Regions from separate parts of the Peribacillus sp. FSL M8-0224 genome, predicted to be linked through region 1. Evidence: riboswitches for the same ligand, from Rfam matches in the RefSeq annotation. Region 1 holds a riboswitch; each other region holds the start of a gene.
What was found. A riboswitch is a leader RNA that binds a small molecule or an ion and turns the genes downstream of it on or off. The one in region 1 is predicted to bind thiamine pyrophosphate.
Positions count from the first base shown of each region.

Region 2: it holds a riboswitch for thiamine pyrophosphate, as region 1 does, so the genes downstream of both, MKX49_RS17810 (ABC transporter substrate-binding protein) here and tenA (thiaminase II) in region 1, are expected to answer to the same signal.
Region 3: it holds a riboswitch for thiamine pyrophosphate, as region 1 does, so the genes downstream of both, thiC (phosphomethylpyrimidine synthase ThiC) here and tenA (thiaminase II) in region 1, are expected to answer to the same signal.

Region 1 is NZ_JBBOOJ010000001.1:1,980,218-1,984,875, reverse strand. Features, by position in the region: gene MKX49_RS09550 (energy-coupling factor transporter transmembrane component T family protein) at 1-686, opposite strand, end outside; gene MKX49_RS09545 (ABC transporter ATP-binding protein) at 687-2,150, opposite strand; gene MKX49_RS09540 (ECF transporter S component) at 2,169-2,747, opposite strand; gene tenA (thiaminase II) at 2,763-3,446, opposite strand; TPP riboswitch at 3,582-3,713, opposite strand; gene MKX49_RS09530 (SDR family NAD(P)-dependent oxidoreductase) at 3,842-4,588, opposite strand; gene MKX49_RS09525 (AMP-binding protein) at 4,645-4,658, opposite strand, start outside.
Region 2 is NZ_JBBOOJ010000001.1:3,706,654-3,711,311, forward strand. Features, by position in the region: gene MKX49_RS17800 (ABC transporter permease) at 1-52, opposite strand, end outside; gene MKX49_RS17805 (thiamine-binding protein) at 49-333, opposite strand; gene MKX49_RS17810 (ABC transporter substrate-binding protein) at 345-1,340, opposite strand; TPP riboswitch at 1,474-1,583, opposite strand; gene MKX49_RS17815 (protein-glutamine gamma-glutamyltransferase) at 1,897-2,724, shown strand; gene rarD (EamA family transporter RarD) at 2,820-3,749, opposite strand; gene MKX49_RS17825 (amidohydrolase) at 3,830-4,658, opposite strand, start outside.
Region 3 is NZ_JBBOOJ010000001.1:403,002-407,659, forward strand. Features, by position in the region: gene MKX49_RS01970 (hypothetical protein) at 1-133, shown strand, start outside; gene MKX49_RS01975 (histidine phosphatase family protein) at 356-901, shown strand; gene MKX49_RS01980 (HAD family hydrolase) at 1,054-1,842, shown strand; TPP riboswitch at 1,959-2,073, shown strand; gene thiC (phosphomethylpyrimidine synthase ThiC) at 2,209-3,990, shown strand; gene MKX49_RS01990 (hypothetical protein) at 4,013-4,183, shown strand; partial or broken gene MKX49_RS01995 (DUF3231 family protein) at 4,274-4,658, opposite strand, start outside.

The DNA of each region.
Region 1 (4,658 bases):
GAAAACCCGAATTCATAATAGTATGTTCGATCCCGACTGTCTGTAAATCGCTTTGCCTCCATCGCAACCGCGATTCGGTGTGCACGTCTGATGCTTCCGGATAACAACGGGATGGAGTAGGCTTTCATTTTAAAATATACCGATTTTATTCCTTTTCCCCTTTCGAAACCGCGTACCTTCATCGCGTTCCGTATCGTTTGGAACTCCTCCATCATGATGGGAATCAGCCTTAATGCCGCCATGAAACTATAGGCATATTTCGGTTTAAGCCTAACTTGCTGCATTAACGAATAAAACAAGTTCACTGGTCTCGTCGTTAAGGAAAAAGTTAAACCAAGGACCGCAAAGAACAAAGCTCGAAAGCCTACGAGTAATCCCCTCATGAAACTTTCTTCCGTAATCGATATGAGTCCCCACTCAAACCAAAGCTTTTCACCTTGCCCGAATAATATCATGGCAGACGAGGTGGATATAAAAATGAAACAAAAGGGAATCGACAAAAGCAGGATGCGTTTTATCGAATGCCCGGTAAAAAACAAAAATAAAAGTAAAACGCCAATGGTGATATTCATCATATAATTCAGGTCGTGAATGAATAACGCCACGATGCATAACACAATCAGCACACCAAGTTTAAGGCTTGGATTAATTCCATGGAGCCATGTTTCCGCGTTTGAAACATTCATCTACATGACACTCCTTTTAACTTTGGTCTCAACAAATCCGGCTTGCGCGATGTTTTCATCACTTATTACGTTTCCGTCCTTAACCGTCCAGATCCTGGTTGCAAAGTTTTTTGAAATATGATCGTCATGAGTTACCATGATCACTGTTATTCCACGTCTTCGATATTCCTCAAACCATTCCAGTAATGCAAAGGTATTTTTCGAATCTTGACCAAAGGTCGGCTCATCCAGGAGAATGATTTTTTTGTCTATTACGATTGAGGCTGCTACGCTTAAGCGACGCTTTTGCCCCATTGATAATTGAAATGGATGTTTATCCCGATGTGCCTCAAGACGGAAAACTTTAAGCAATGAGCGGACTCTCTCATCTATTTCTTGTTGCCGCCTTTTATCAATACGCAATGAATAAGCAATCTCTTCATATACAGTATTTGCAACGAACTGAAACTCAGGATTTTGAAAGACAAACGTCATATGATCTGTTGGATTTTTCACCATTTTAATGGGGTTCCCCAATAATTCATACGTACCTTTCGTTTTTATGAATTGCATCAATGCATGCAAAAGTGTACTCTTGCCCGCGCCATTTTCTCCCCTGATCACAATCCATTCTCCTGAATGCACCTTCAGCTCTTCAACCTTGAGTTTTTCCTCTTTATTCCGAAAACCGCTAAATCCTTGCACATCCAGAAGGGGTAAACCATCTGTAAAATGGTATTCCCTAGTGGGTGCATTACTCTGTATATATTCATCCCAAACACCAGGGAACCAAATTCCATGTTCTCTCATTTCATTTTTATATAGGGAAAGAATGGTGTCTCTTGGACCATCAGCTATGATTTGACCGTCATCGTTTAAAAGCACGATTCGTTCGATGAATTCTAAAACATGGTCAATTTTATGTTCGACGATAATAACCGTTTTGTCTTTTCCGACTTCCTTCAACAAGTCCCAGATTTCTTTCGTTCCTTCTGGATCAAGCATGGCGGTCGGTTCATCTAAAAATATAACTTCTGGTTCAAGGGCCAATACTGAAGCAATTGCCAGACGCTGTTTCATCCCGCCTGATAATGTGTCAATACTTGTATGGTCCAGGTTCAATCCTACTTTACGGAAATGATTTTGAATCTTCTCTTTCATTTCTTCTTTAGGGACGGAAAGATTCTCTAGGACAAAGGCAATTTCCTCATCGGCAAATGGCATGCAAAACTGGCTATCAGGGTCTTGAAAAACATACCCCCATGAAGAAGGGCATTTCAATTTCTCCGCTTTCATCGGGACTTCGATGGAATTCGGAATCAATCCGCTTAACACTTGCAACAGAGTGGACTTACCACATCCAGATGGTCCCAACAATAACACTTTTTCTCCCTGATCAAATGATAGTGATAGGTCCTTGAATATCAAAGATTCATCACCGGGAAATTTCATTCTTAACTTTTCAACAGAAACGATTGGTTCCATGGCCCTCAACCTCTTCTTTTAATCAAGTTCTGCATAATCTTTATTGGAAACCGGACGCACAAGATTAGTTACCCCTGTTGCTTCCAGGACTTTAACTAGATAATAAGCGGTCACACCTGCAAAGAATATGGAACCCACAAACCTCGCTATCATGAATAACGATAGATTCCAAGTAGAAAGCGCACCTATTTCCCCGTATGCAAAATCCATGATAACTGATGCCAGGCAGGAAGCCATCGCAGCTAAAACGGCCACCGGCATATTGAATTTTTTATATTTGAACCCCATGAACACCAGTTCCGCGAACAAACCTTGGACCACCCCATATAACAGTACAGTCAGCCCCCATGGGGAACCTAGAAAGAATTCCCCTGAAGCTGCAGCTATCTCCGCCAAAAGTGCCACACCCGGTTTCCGTAAAATGAAAAAGGCGACAGGGCCAGCTATAAACCACATTCCATAAATAAGTTGATCCAGATGTAATCCTAATGGTTTAACGGAATAATAAATCGAACCCCAAAGGATATAAACGATTCCAAATGCTACCGCAATCACGATCGTGACTAATATATCCGTTAATTTCAATCCTTTTTTCATTGTTTCATTCTCCTTTTATACTTCTAATGTTTCCTTATGAACGGGCCATGTCTCTAAACGATAAGCCATTTCCCAAAATGAGTATTCATATTGGCTGCTGAGAATAAAATGCTCTTTCATTCTCGCCTTATCTTCTTCAGTTACTTTTTCAGCAATCTCATCCAGCCTCGCAATTTGTTCTTCCACCAAAGTGCGGAACCACTCTCCTCCGTAAGCCGCTATCCATTCTTGATAAATCGGCTCTTCGGGCATGCACCCTTGCAGCTTTTCACCTATCTCATAATACAGCCAGTAGCACGGCAAGATAGCTGCAATAACATCTCCTAAATGTCCCGAATAAGCCGCACGATACATATGGGAAGTATAAGCATAGGCAGTCGGGGCAGGCTTGAAATCTTCCCGTTCTTCTTTTGTGATGCCTAATCTCTCGGAAAAATTCTCATGAAGCTTCAACTCCGCTTCATATGTTCCTTGTGCATGGCCGGCAAGCCTGCTTGTTGTATGTAAATCTGTAGCTTTGACTGCCCCTAAGGCTTGAACTCTAGCAAAATGAGATAAATAATAGGCATCTTGCATGACATAAAAACGGAAACACTCCAATGGCAATGTGCCATCTCCTATTCCTGCTACAAACGGATGATTAAAACTAGCTTCCCAAATGTGATCAACTTCCTTACGGATTTCCTCTGAAAACTTCATGTCCATTACCTCCAAATTGTATTTTTTCATTGAACGATACAGAAAAAAACACTTATCACCCCTTTTTTTGCAAACAAAAAACCACTTTCTTAAACGTAAAGAAAGTGGTTGTACAAGAAATAATACAGAAATGTATAGTTCCAGACCCCACTTCCCTACGCTGGTATAAACCAGATCAGGTTCTAAGGGTCTTAAAGTCATACTTTAATCTCAGCTTTTGTGGGTAAAAAATCAACTTTTACCTATAAAGCACCCCTAGTGGTACAAATTGTATATTAAAATTCATTTGCCTTTATATTAACACGATAAATCCAATTGTCAAACGTATTAGAAAAGTTTTCTTGATTTAGGGTTACTAAACTTTCAATCTTCCATACCCACATAACCACGATCTATTAAACCATTGTTAATCCACCATTTACGGAAAGAGTTTGCCCCGTAATATACCCTGCCTCTTCCGAAACGAAATAGGAAACAGCACTGGCAATGTCCTCTGGTTGTGCTAGCCGGCGGAATGGAATCGCTTTTTCCAAGGCGCTAGCTATACCTTCATTATATGAGCCTATTTCTTGAAATAGGGGCGTATCAGCAGGACCTGGCGCTATACAATTGATGTTGAGTTTATGACGTGCCATTTCTCTTGCTATCGTTTTTGTAAAGGCAATAACCCCTCCTTTAGCAGCCGAATAAACTGCTTCTCCACTTGATCCGACTCTAGCTGCATCGGATGCAATATTTACTACCTTACCGTATCCATTTTCAATCATGAGAGGTAAAATTTCCTTGCATGTATGGATCTGCCCAAGTAAATTAATATCGATAATCCTTTTCCATGTGCTGGGATCACTTTTTAAAAATGGTTCCACCTTATCCCAGCCTGCATTATTAACCAATATATCTATTCTATGATAATAGTTCACTGATTCTTCGACGGCTTTTTTTACACTTTCTAATTTCGTTACATCACAATGGACCGCTCTGGCTTCAAAACCCGACTTTTCGATTAAAGAAACCGTTTCCTCTGCATTTTTAAGATTAATATCAGCCACGATGACGTTAATATTGCGAGAAGCCAATTTTTTTGAAATTTCTCTGCCAATTCCGCTTCCAGCACCTGTGATAAATGCCATTCTTTTTGTCATCATATTCCCCTCCACTTTCACTATTTCGTCAATATGGATTTATTTAAGCTGCTTGCTTATATATTGTCAG
Region 2 (4,658 bases), 1.7 Mb from region 1:
ATAATAAAAGAAAGAAGGGAGCCCCCTTCTTCCAAATTCCCCTTCCGATCATGCCCGATATTTCTCCGTTAACGTATCCATCGTAATCCCGCTTGGCTGATATAATATTTTCACTTGGGAAATGACATTCGGCGATCCTATTTCAATCATTCTTACATTCATTTTTTCTATCACGGCAAAAAGTTCGGAAAGCTCCCCCTCCATTGTCGTTTCAAGCGGGTGAACCTCATACTTGACACCTGATTCTTCAATGATCTTGATTGCTTCATCGACCATAGGGATGACATTTTCCCCTTTAGGAATAATTTGTATACTAACTAATGAATTGGCCATTGCATTTCCTCCTATTTTGGTAAAAATTCATTGGTAAATGCCTTTTCAGGATCGAAATCACCTTCAAGAAGCTTATTTTCAGTCATCCACTCACTGTAATTCTTCCAAATTTCAAGCTTTTGTTCACCCCATCGCGGAGCATCATCCTGATACTTGGCTGCAAGCCACTCCTGGCTTTTCTTCACTAGTTCTGGATCAAGATCCGGTGCAGACTCAATTAACATATCTGCTGCATCATCAGGATTCTTAATCGCAAACTGGTACCCTTTCGAAGCTGCATGAACGAATGCTTTAACAGTCTCGGGATCTTCTTTTATCATCTTTTCATTTGTAGTCAAAACAGGCGTATAGTAATCAAGCTTATCAGAGTATTCGGTTAAGTACACCATATTAAGCTTTTCATTTCGCAACTCAGCCTCTATGCCTGTCCAACCATAATAAATCCAGGCAAAATCTATATCCCTTTTAACCGAAGTGAAAAAATCCATGTCTCCTGTATTGACTATGTCCACTTCATTTACATCCGCATTTTCCTTTTTCATGAGTGAATCAATAATGGCCTTTTCAACCGGAGATCCCCAGCCACCATAAGTCTTCCCTTCAAAATCCTTGGGAGTCGTAATGTCCTTTGCCTCAGGGGAAGCGAATCCCGAGGTATTATGCTGGATGACGGCAGCTACCGAAACAATCGGCACGCCCTGCACGCGGGCCTGCGTTATGCCCTCCTGGTAGCTCACGCCAAATTCAGATTTCCCTGAAGCGACAAGCTTATCAGCTCCCGCTTCACCTGGCATGATAATTTCCACATCAAGACCTTGTTCTTTAAAATAACCTTTTTCCTTGGCTACATACAATCCTGTATGGTTTGTATTCGGTGTCCAATCGAGCACGACCGATACCTTTTTTAATTCTTCATTTTTAGATGCTTCTTCTTTTTCATTAGTTCCGCCTGCTCCGCATCCAGCTAAAAGGAAGAACGAAGCTAACAGTGGTAAGAATTTATTCAAGTCATTATCCTCCTACACATCTTATAAGATTCATATGCCGGAACCATGATGGGGCTCCAGGGCTATTCAAATACTGGATAAAAAAGCAAAAAACGCCCGAAGATGAATTCGGACGTTAACATACAAAACAGAAAATCAGTCATAATATGTTCCCTCCGCTGGCATCACCCAGATCAGGTTCAAAGAGTCAGCATCTAATGGATGCAATCTCAGCCAGCAGTACTGGCCCCCCTACATTTCTCGCACATATGAACTTTTCTCTCTCATTATATCAATTCATAGGGAAAAAGGAATACTAATTTGCTTCTACTCTCTAATTGGAAAGGTATTCCTTGCACTTCAGGATGTCTTGCAAAACATCTTTTGGAACGAAAATCATTGAAAGCAAAATAATTCTGCCTCTTTCCGTTCCAATCGTTCTTGGCTGCAACGGTGGCGGACACGCTCCAAATAGTCATTTCTTTGCAAGCATTCATATAATGAGCATTACGTGTAGACATTTTTGTTTACTGGTTTTATTAAACCCTTAATTTCATAAGCAAAAGGTGGATATGTCATGATAAAGATTAATCACAAATGGTTAGATGTCAGTCAAATCCAACCAGGTACAGCCTCTGCCAAATCGCTTGAAACTCTTCAATGCTTGGCGGAAGATTCTAACGTTTTTGAATACCGGAACTTTGGGGATTTTAATTTCGAGATACAGCTGAGGAACCGGGTCATAGAGGCAGCTATTGCGTTGGATAAAAGCGGGCCGGAATTTTCCACACTTGAGGAATCTCAATCCAATCAGCGTTATTGGCACCTTTCAAAGGATGGCACCTTTACCCTTCAGCCAGGGATTCTCCCTCATGCTGCGCTCGTTGACATTTTCATGAATGGGGGGCTTTATGCCTTCGAATGCGGGACAGCAATAGTCGTCACTTTTTTAAAGGCGATTTTGGATTTAATCGGCCCCAGGAATTTCGACTATCTTTTTTCAGACCTATTTTTATATGACTGGCGCCCTCCAAGGAATATGGCTCTCAGCGTTCACCAGGGAAGGGACTATTTACCAGGTGATTGCGTTTACTTCAAAAACCCTGATCACGACTTGGCAACCCCTGAATGGCAAGGTGAAAATGCCATATTATTAGGGAATAACCTCTTTTATGGCCACGGGATCGGGATTACCACTGCACAGGGAATCATCGATGAATTAAATAGCAATAGAAAGCCGTACGCCACCATATCAGCATTCCTGACAACACATATCATTTTCCTGGATAGTTCCTTCTATAGACAATTCCAACTGAATTCCCCCCGTGCCAATCCCGATAACAGTCCTGCCTGCCTTTCCAATTGTATTGTTTCTGAAATAGGTTCGAAGATATACCTTTCATGACCCTGACATTTCGCCTATGCCATAAAACCGTTTTATTGAGTAACGACATAAAAAAAATGCTTGGGCAGAAATCTCCCCAAGCATTTTTTTTCTTTTCACGCACCAATATTCCCTTTGCCTTTGAACCTGCGGGCACTTGCCTGCCCCCATTTCGTTATGGATAGTGTATAAACAGCCAAAGCTGACCATATGAACAAAAAGGCTAATAGATGTGCTTTGGTGAAACTTTCATGATAGACGAATACCCCGATCAATAAAGATAAGGTCGGAGCGATATACTGAAAAATGCCAAGCATCGATAACGGGATCTTCTCCGCCCCTTTTGCAAAATATAAAAGAGGCAATGCCGTGGCAATCCCGCCGCCCACCAACAGCAAGCTTGTGCTTCCGTCTGTAAAGAATTGCATTTCCGACCTGTTCATCAAGTAAATCAGGTAACCTAGGGCCAGAGGCGTTACCATCATCGTTTCAAGCGTCAGCCCGATTGCCGATTCGGCCTTGATCATTTTTTTTGCCAGACCGTATAATCCAAAGGTCATGGCCAAAACAAGAGAGATCCACGGGATCGTGCCGAAATGAATGCCAAGGATCAAGACTCCGATTCCTGCAAGCAGGAATGAAATGATTTGGGCCCCGCTCAATTTTTCTTTTAAGACTATCACTCCCAATAGTACACTGACGAGAGGATTGATATAATATCCAAGGCTCGTGTCGAGGATCCGTCCTGAGTTAACGGCCCATATGAACACTCCCCAATTAGCTGTAACAAGCAGGGACGCCGTTAGCAATGCCGTAAAGAGTTTCGGATTTCCCATTATATTTTTGACATAATCTAGAAACGCCTGCCATTTTTTCATGAACATCAATAAAACCAGCATGAACACGAAAGACCATAATACCCTCTGAGCTAAAATTTCCATTGCACCGACTCCCTGAAGGAACTTCCAGTAAACCGGCACAACTCCCCACATCATGTAAGAAAGGGCTGCATATATCGCCCCTTCTTTTTGTTGATCCACTTTCATAACAAGCCTTCTTTCCATTTACATTCCTTTATCTAATTCCATCTAACAATTTTGTATTTCCATTTCTTTTTTTGCAACTGTTAATTTTTATCATACATGATTTTGTCATCGATGACCGTCATGACCGCCTCAGCTTTCAGGAGATCATCCGGTGCAACAGCAAAGACATCCAGATTAAACACGGTAAAATCGGCATCGTACCCTTTATTGATCACACCGCGGCGTTTTTCCTGGCCGATTGCTGCAGCACTCCCTTTGGTATACAATGCGAAAGCCTCGAAAACGGAAAGCCTTTCAGACAAACCATATACGGTACGGTCCTCACTGTTGATTTTCATCCTTGTGACAGCTGCATGAATGCCCAAAATCGGATTTAATGGTTCAATGGGTGCATCCGACCCTCCCGCACAAATGATGCCCAAGTTCAAATAGGTTCTCCAGGCATAGGAGGATTCCAATAGATCGGCTGGCACCTTTTCTTCCACCCACGGAAAATCGGACGGAACGAACCCCGGTTGGATATCAAAGATTACCGGCAGCTTCGCCGCCCGCTCCAAAAGCTCCGGCCGTACAATCTGCGCATGGATGAGCCGGTCCCTCTGTCCCTTTTTCGGGGGGAGGGCTTCAATTGCATTCAAGACGTATTCAAAAGCGAGATCGCCAATCGCATGGACAGCAATCGGCATTCCGCCAGCCCTTGCTTTTTTCACCCATTCCTGAAGCTCGTTTTCAGTGAATATCGCGACTCCATTTGTATTCTTTTGATCTACATAAGGTTCGCTCAACAGGGCTGTGCGTCCGCCTAAGGAGCCGTCGGTAAAGATCTTCATGCTGTCGAATTTGATATATCGCGTACCTTTCTGATAGCCGCCGCCTGCTGCCAGCATTTCTTCAAACGCTTCGTGATGG
Region 3 (4,658 bases), 1.6 Mb from region 1:
GGAATCCATCACGGCGGATAAACTAAAGGAACAACTGGGGAAATCCCTAAATGATTATCAATTCAGTGATTTGAGCGGGAAATATAAATTCAGGAAAAGATGTACGATAACAGAACTCCAATTCATAGATTAAACGAAAGGAGAAGGCGATATGCTTTCTCTTTTTTACATATGGCCATGATATTTTTCCTTATGATAATTAAATGCTTGCAGTGACACAATCTGTGAGAACCTTTGACCAGGTTTTAATGGTTTCAACTTGCATTTATTATATTGCTTTACATAGGTTAATATATTGTTAAGGGCTTTTATAAGAAATAGAAACGAATATTTTAAAAGATAAAAAGGAGAATATATGAAAATTGGTTTGGTACGGCATTTTAAGGTGGCACATGAATTTCCTACTGGGAAATCTGTGACGGCGGATGATATGAAGCAATGGTTTGTGGACTATGATGCAGCGGATATTATTTATGGAACGACTTTATTTGGCGTGGAGGAATGGCAGGAATGTTATTGCAGTGATATGTCGAGAGCCGTCAAGACAGCGGAACACATCTATCCAGGCACGGTTCATCGGATGGAGGAGCTGCGGGAAATACCTTCGCCCCCTTTGAGAGGAAGGATTAAGCTGCCGTTCATCCTTTGGGCCATCTGGATTCGCTGCTGCTCGGTGATCAACAAGCAGACAAGGGCGGAAATTAAGATTGCAGAGCAAAGAATCAATAAAGTATTGGATGAAGTCTTTGCAAAGGGGGAAAGGAATGTTCTGATCGTGAGTCATGCCGCCCTCATGGTATATATGAGGAAAGAGCTGATCCGACGGGGGTTCACCGGTCCAAAGTTCAAGATTGCCAGTAATGGAAAATTGTATATATTTGAAAGCGGAAAAGGGAAATGAATATATGGTTCCCCACCGGAAAAGGTAAGCCATTTTGCGAAGAAAGAGGCAGGCATTTTCCGAATAGTTATTCTTTTTTTATTGGTTGTGGTTTATTATTGTAATAGTGTAATTTTTACGAATTCAATATTGGGGAAAGAGGGGTGGACATTTTGCTGAAGGCAGTTTTTTTTGATTTAGATGATACATTACTATGGGATCAGAAAAGTGTAAAAGAAGCTTTTGTGGCCACATGCGAAGTTGCCAAGGAGAAATATGGTCTGAATGTCGACGAGTTTGAAGAAGCGGTGCGGAAGGAAGCGCGTGATCTTTATTCTTCTTACGATACATATGCATTCACTCAAATGATCGGAATCAACCCATTTGAGGGACTATGGGGGAATTTTCAGGATGATCATGATGAATTCCGGAAGATGGCCGGGATTGCACCGGCTTATCGGAAAGAAGCGTGGACGAGGGGCTTGAAGGCATTAGGGATCGATGACCCGGAATTTGGGCTTGAACTGGCAGAACGTTTCCCGGCCGAAAGACGCAAAAAGCCATTTATCTATGAAGAAACATTCCGTGTTCTGGATGAATTAAAAGGGAAGTACAAATTGCTATTGCTAACGAACGGATCTCCTGAACTGCAAAATACCAAACTTGAAATAACGCCTGAACTGGTTCCTTATTTCGACCAAATCGTGATTTCAGGCGCATTTGGACGAGGTAAACCGGATGCCTCCATTTTTGAGCACGCTTTGGAAATCATGGAGCTTGATAAGGATGAAGTATTGATGGTCGGCGATAATTTAATGACCGATATCCTTGGAGCATCACGGGTAGGCATAAAGTCGGTTTGGATAAATCGCCATGATAAGGAACGGAATGAAGTGCTTCCAACCTATGAAATCAAGCATTTAGAGGAGCTTTTCCCTATCCTTGAGAGCCTGGGGAATTAATTGGCGGTCCTCCTCCAAATAACAAATTTTAAATGATTGCAGAGAAAATATTAGGTCTTTCAAATTATTTACAGAATGAAAAGGGTGAGATATAGTTACCCTGTAATCAATTAAATTATTCAGACTAGGGGTGTCCAATAAAAGTTGGGCTGAGAGAGAAGCGCTTAAGCTTCTTAACCCTCAGGACCTGATCTGGTTCATACCAGCGTGGGGAAGTTAGAATCTACTAAACGATGACATTTCAATCGGTCATTTCTGTAGTCATACTAACGTTAGCCGGGTCTTAAATATGAGACCTGGCTTTTTCGTGCGAAATGGATTGGATTTTGTCCTTTTTAAATGAACTTAAAAAGGAGAAATGAAATCATGAAGAGTAATTCAGTAAATGACATGAACGTTTCAATTATGTCCAGTTTTGCCGGGAGTAAAAAAGTGTATGTTGAGGGATCTAGACCCGATATTAAAGTACCTATGCGTGAAATTGAGCTAAGTCCGACAACAGGGGCATTCGGCGAAGAGGAGAATCCGCCTTTACGTGTATATGATACAAGCGGCTTCTATACGGATTCAGAATATCCGATTGATATTCATAAAGGCCTTGCCCCGATTAGACGCAGCTGGGTTCTGGAACGGGAAGATGTTGAAGAGTATGAAGGGCGTGAAATAAAGCCTGAAGATAACGGATATAGAAAAGTGGAGTCACAATCCAATGCCGAAGTTTTTCCGGGATTGAAAAGAAAACCATTGCGTGCGGTGAAAGGGAAAAACGTAACCCAGCTCCATTATGCCCGCAAAGGGATCATTACTCCAGAAATGGAGTTCATTTCGATCAGGGAAAATGTAGCCCCTGAGTTTGTAAGGGAAGAGGTAGCTAGCGGGCGGGCAATCATTCCGGCAAATATTAACCATCCTGAAAGTGAGCCCATGATCATCGGACGTAATTTTCACGTGAAGATAAATGCGAATATAGGAAATTCAGCTGTCAGTTCATCGATCGAAGCTGAAGTGGAGAAAATGACTTGGGCTACACGATGGGGTGCAGACAACATAATGGATCTTTCCACAGGAAAGAATATTCACACGACGCGGGAATGGATTATCAGGAATTCACCTGTGCCGGTTGGGACGGTTCCGATATATCAAGCATTGGAAAAAGTGAATGGGGTCGCGGAAGATTTAAATTGGGAAGTTTTCCGGGATACATTAATCGAGCAGGCTGAGCAAGGTGTCGATTACTTCACCATACACGCTGGTGTACTTTTGCGATACATCCCCATGACAGCAAAGCGAGTTACGGGTATTGTTTCCCGGGGAGGCTCCATCATGGCACAATGGTGCTTGGCCCACCACCAAGAAAGTTTTCTCTATACACACTTTGAAGAGATTTGTGAAATCATGAAGACGTATGATGTTTCTTTCTCATTAGGTGACGGTCTCCGTCCGGGATCCATTGCAGATGCAAACGATGAGGCACAATTTGCGGAATTGGAAACACTTGGGGAATTGACGAAGATTGCTTGGAAGCACGACGTTCAAGTCATGGTGGAGGGACCCGGCCACGTACCGATGCATTTGATTAAAGAAAATATGGATAAGCAGCTGGAAGTCTGTCAAGAAGCACCATTCTATACCCTGGGACCATTGACGACGGATATAGCTCCTGGATACGACCATATCACTTCTGCGATTGGTGCTGCCATGATTGGATGGTTTGGAACTGCCATGCTTTGCTATGTGACACCGAAAGAGCATTTGGGACTGCCGAATAAAGAGGATGTTCGGGTAGGGGTCATTACTTATAAAATTGCAGCACACGCAGCTGATCTTGCAAAAGGCCATCCGCAGGCAAGAAAACGGGATGATGCCCTTTCGAAGGCTAGATTCGAATTCCGTTGGAGAGATCAATTCAATCTTTCCCTTGATCCTGAAAGGGCGGTTGAGTATCACGATGAAACTCTTCCGGCAGAAGGGGCCAAAACAGCCCATTTCTGTTCAATGTGCGGACCGAAATTCTGCAGTATGAGAATCTCTCAGGACATTCGTGATTTGGCGAAGGAAAAGGGTCTGGGTTTTGAGTCGGTAATCGATGAAGGGCTTAAAGAAAAAGCGAATGAATTTAGGAAAACGGATGGGGAAATCTATCAATGATTCCGACGAGAGGGAGAATTCGATGAATCGGGTAATCCAGATAAAAGTTGAAATGAAACAGTTGGAAACTCAATTGGAGCAGCTGAAAAGGGAGCTGAACATTTTTCGGGAGAATTGTAACCATGAATTTGTGAAAAATGATTATAGTCAACAATGTACAAAGTGCCACTTGATCGAAAGTCTGCAATGGTAATGATTCCATAATCGTCCTTATGGAATGACTCCCTTAATCATGTTGGACATTCAATCACAAAACATGATTAAGGGGATCTTTCATTACTATTTACATACTTGTTTTATTAATATGAAGAGGAGGAGGGACAAGCCATCCTTTTTCCTTATTCAATCTAAGGAAGTCAGCACCCAATGCAGCTTTGTTGGTATGGAATTGCGCAAACATCTGTGCAATATCCTCGCGGATGCATTGACCCATCATTTGGCTGCAAGCAACTAATCCTGCATTAATATCGATTGATACTGAAGCGGAGATTTCAGGATCTTGAAGACGTGCCCCGACGGGAATATCCTCCAAATTAGCTTTAGGCCTTTCAGGTGGTGAGGGAGGCAGTCCTACGTTATTTTATTTTAATAATGATTCAAGTTGGTCATGTTCCTGTTTTTCTTGATTGATCACTTCAACAAGCAATTTATGCAGGTCCTTGTCGCCA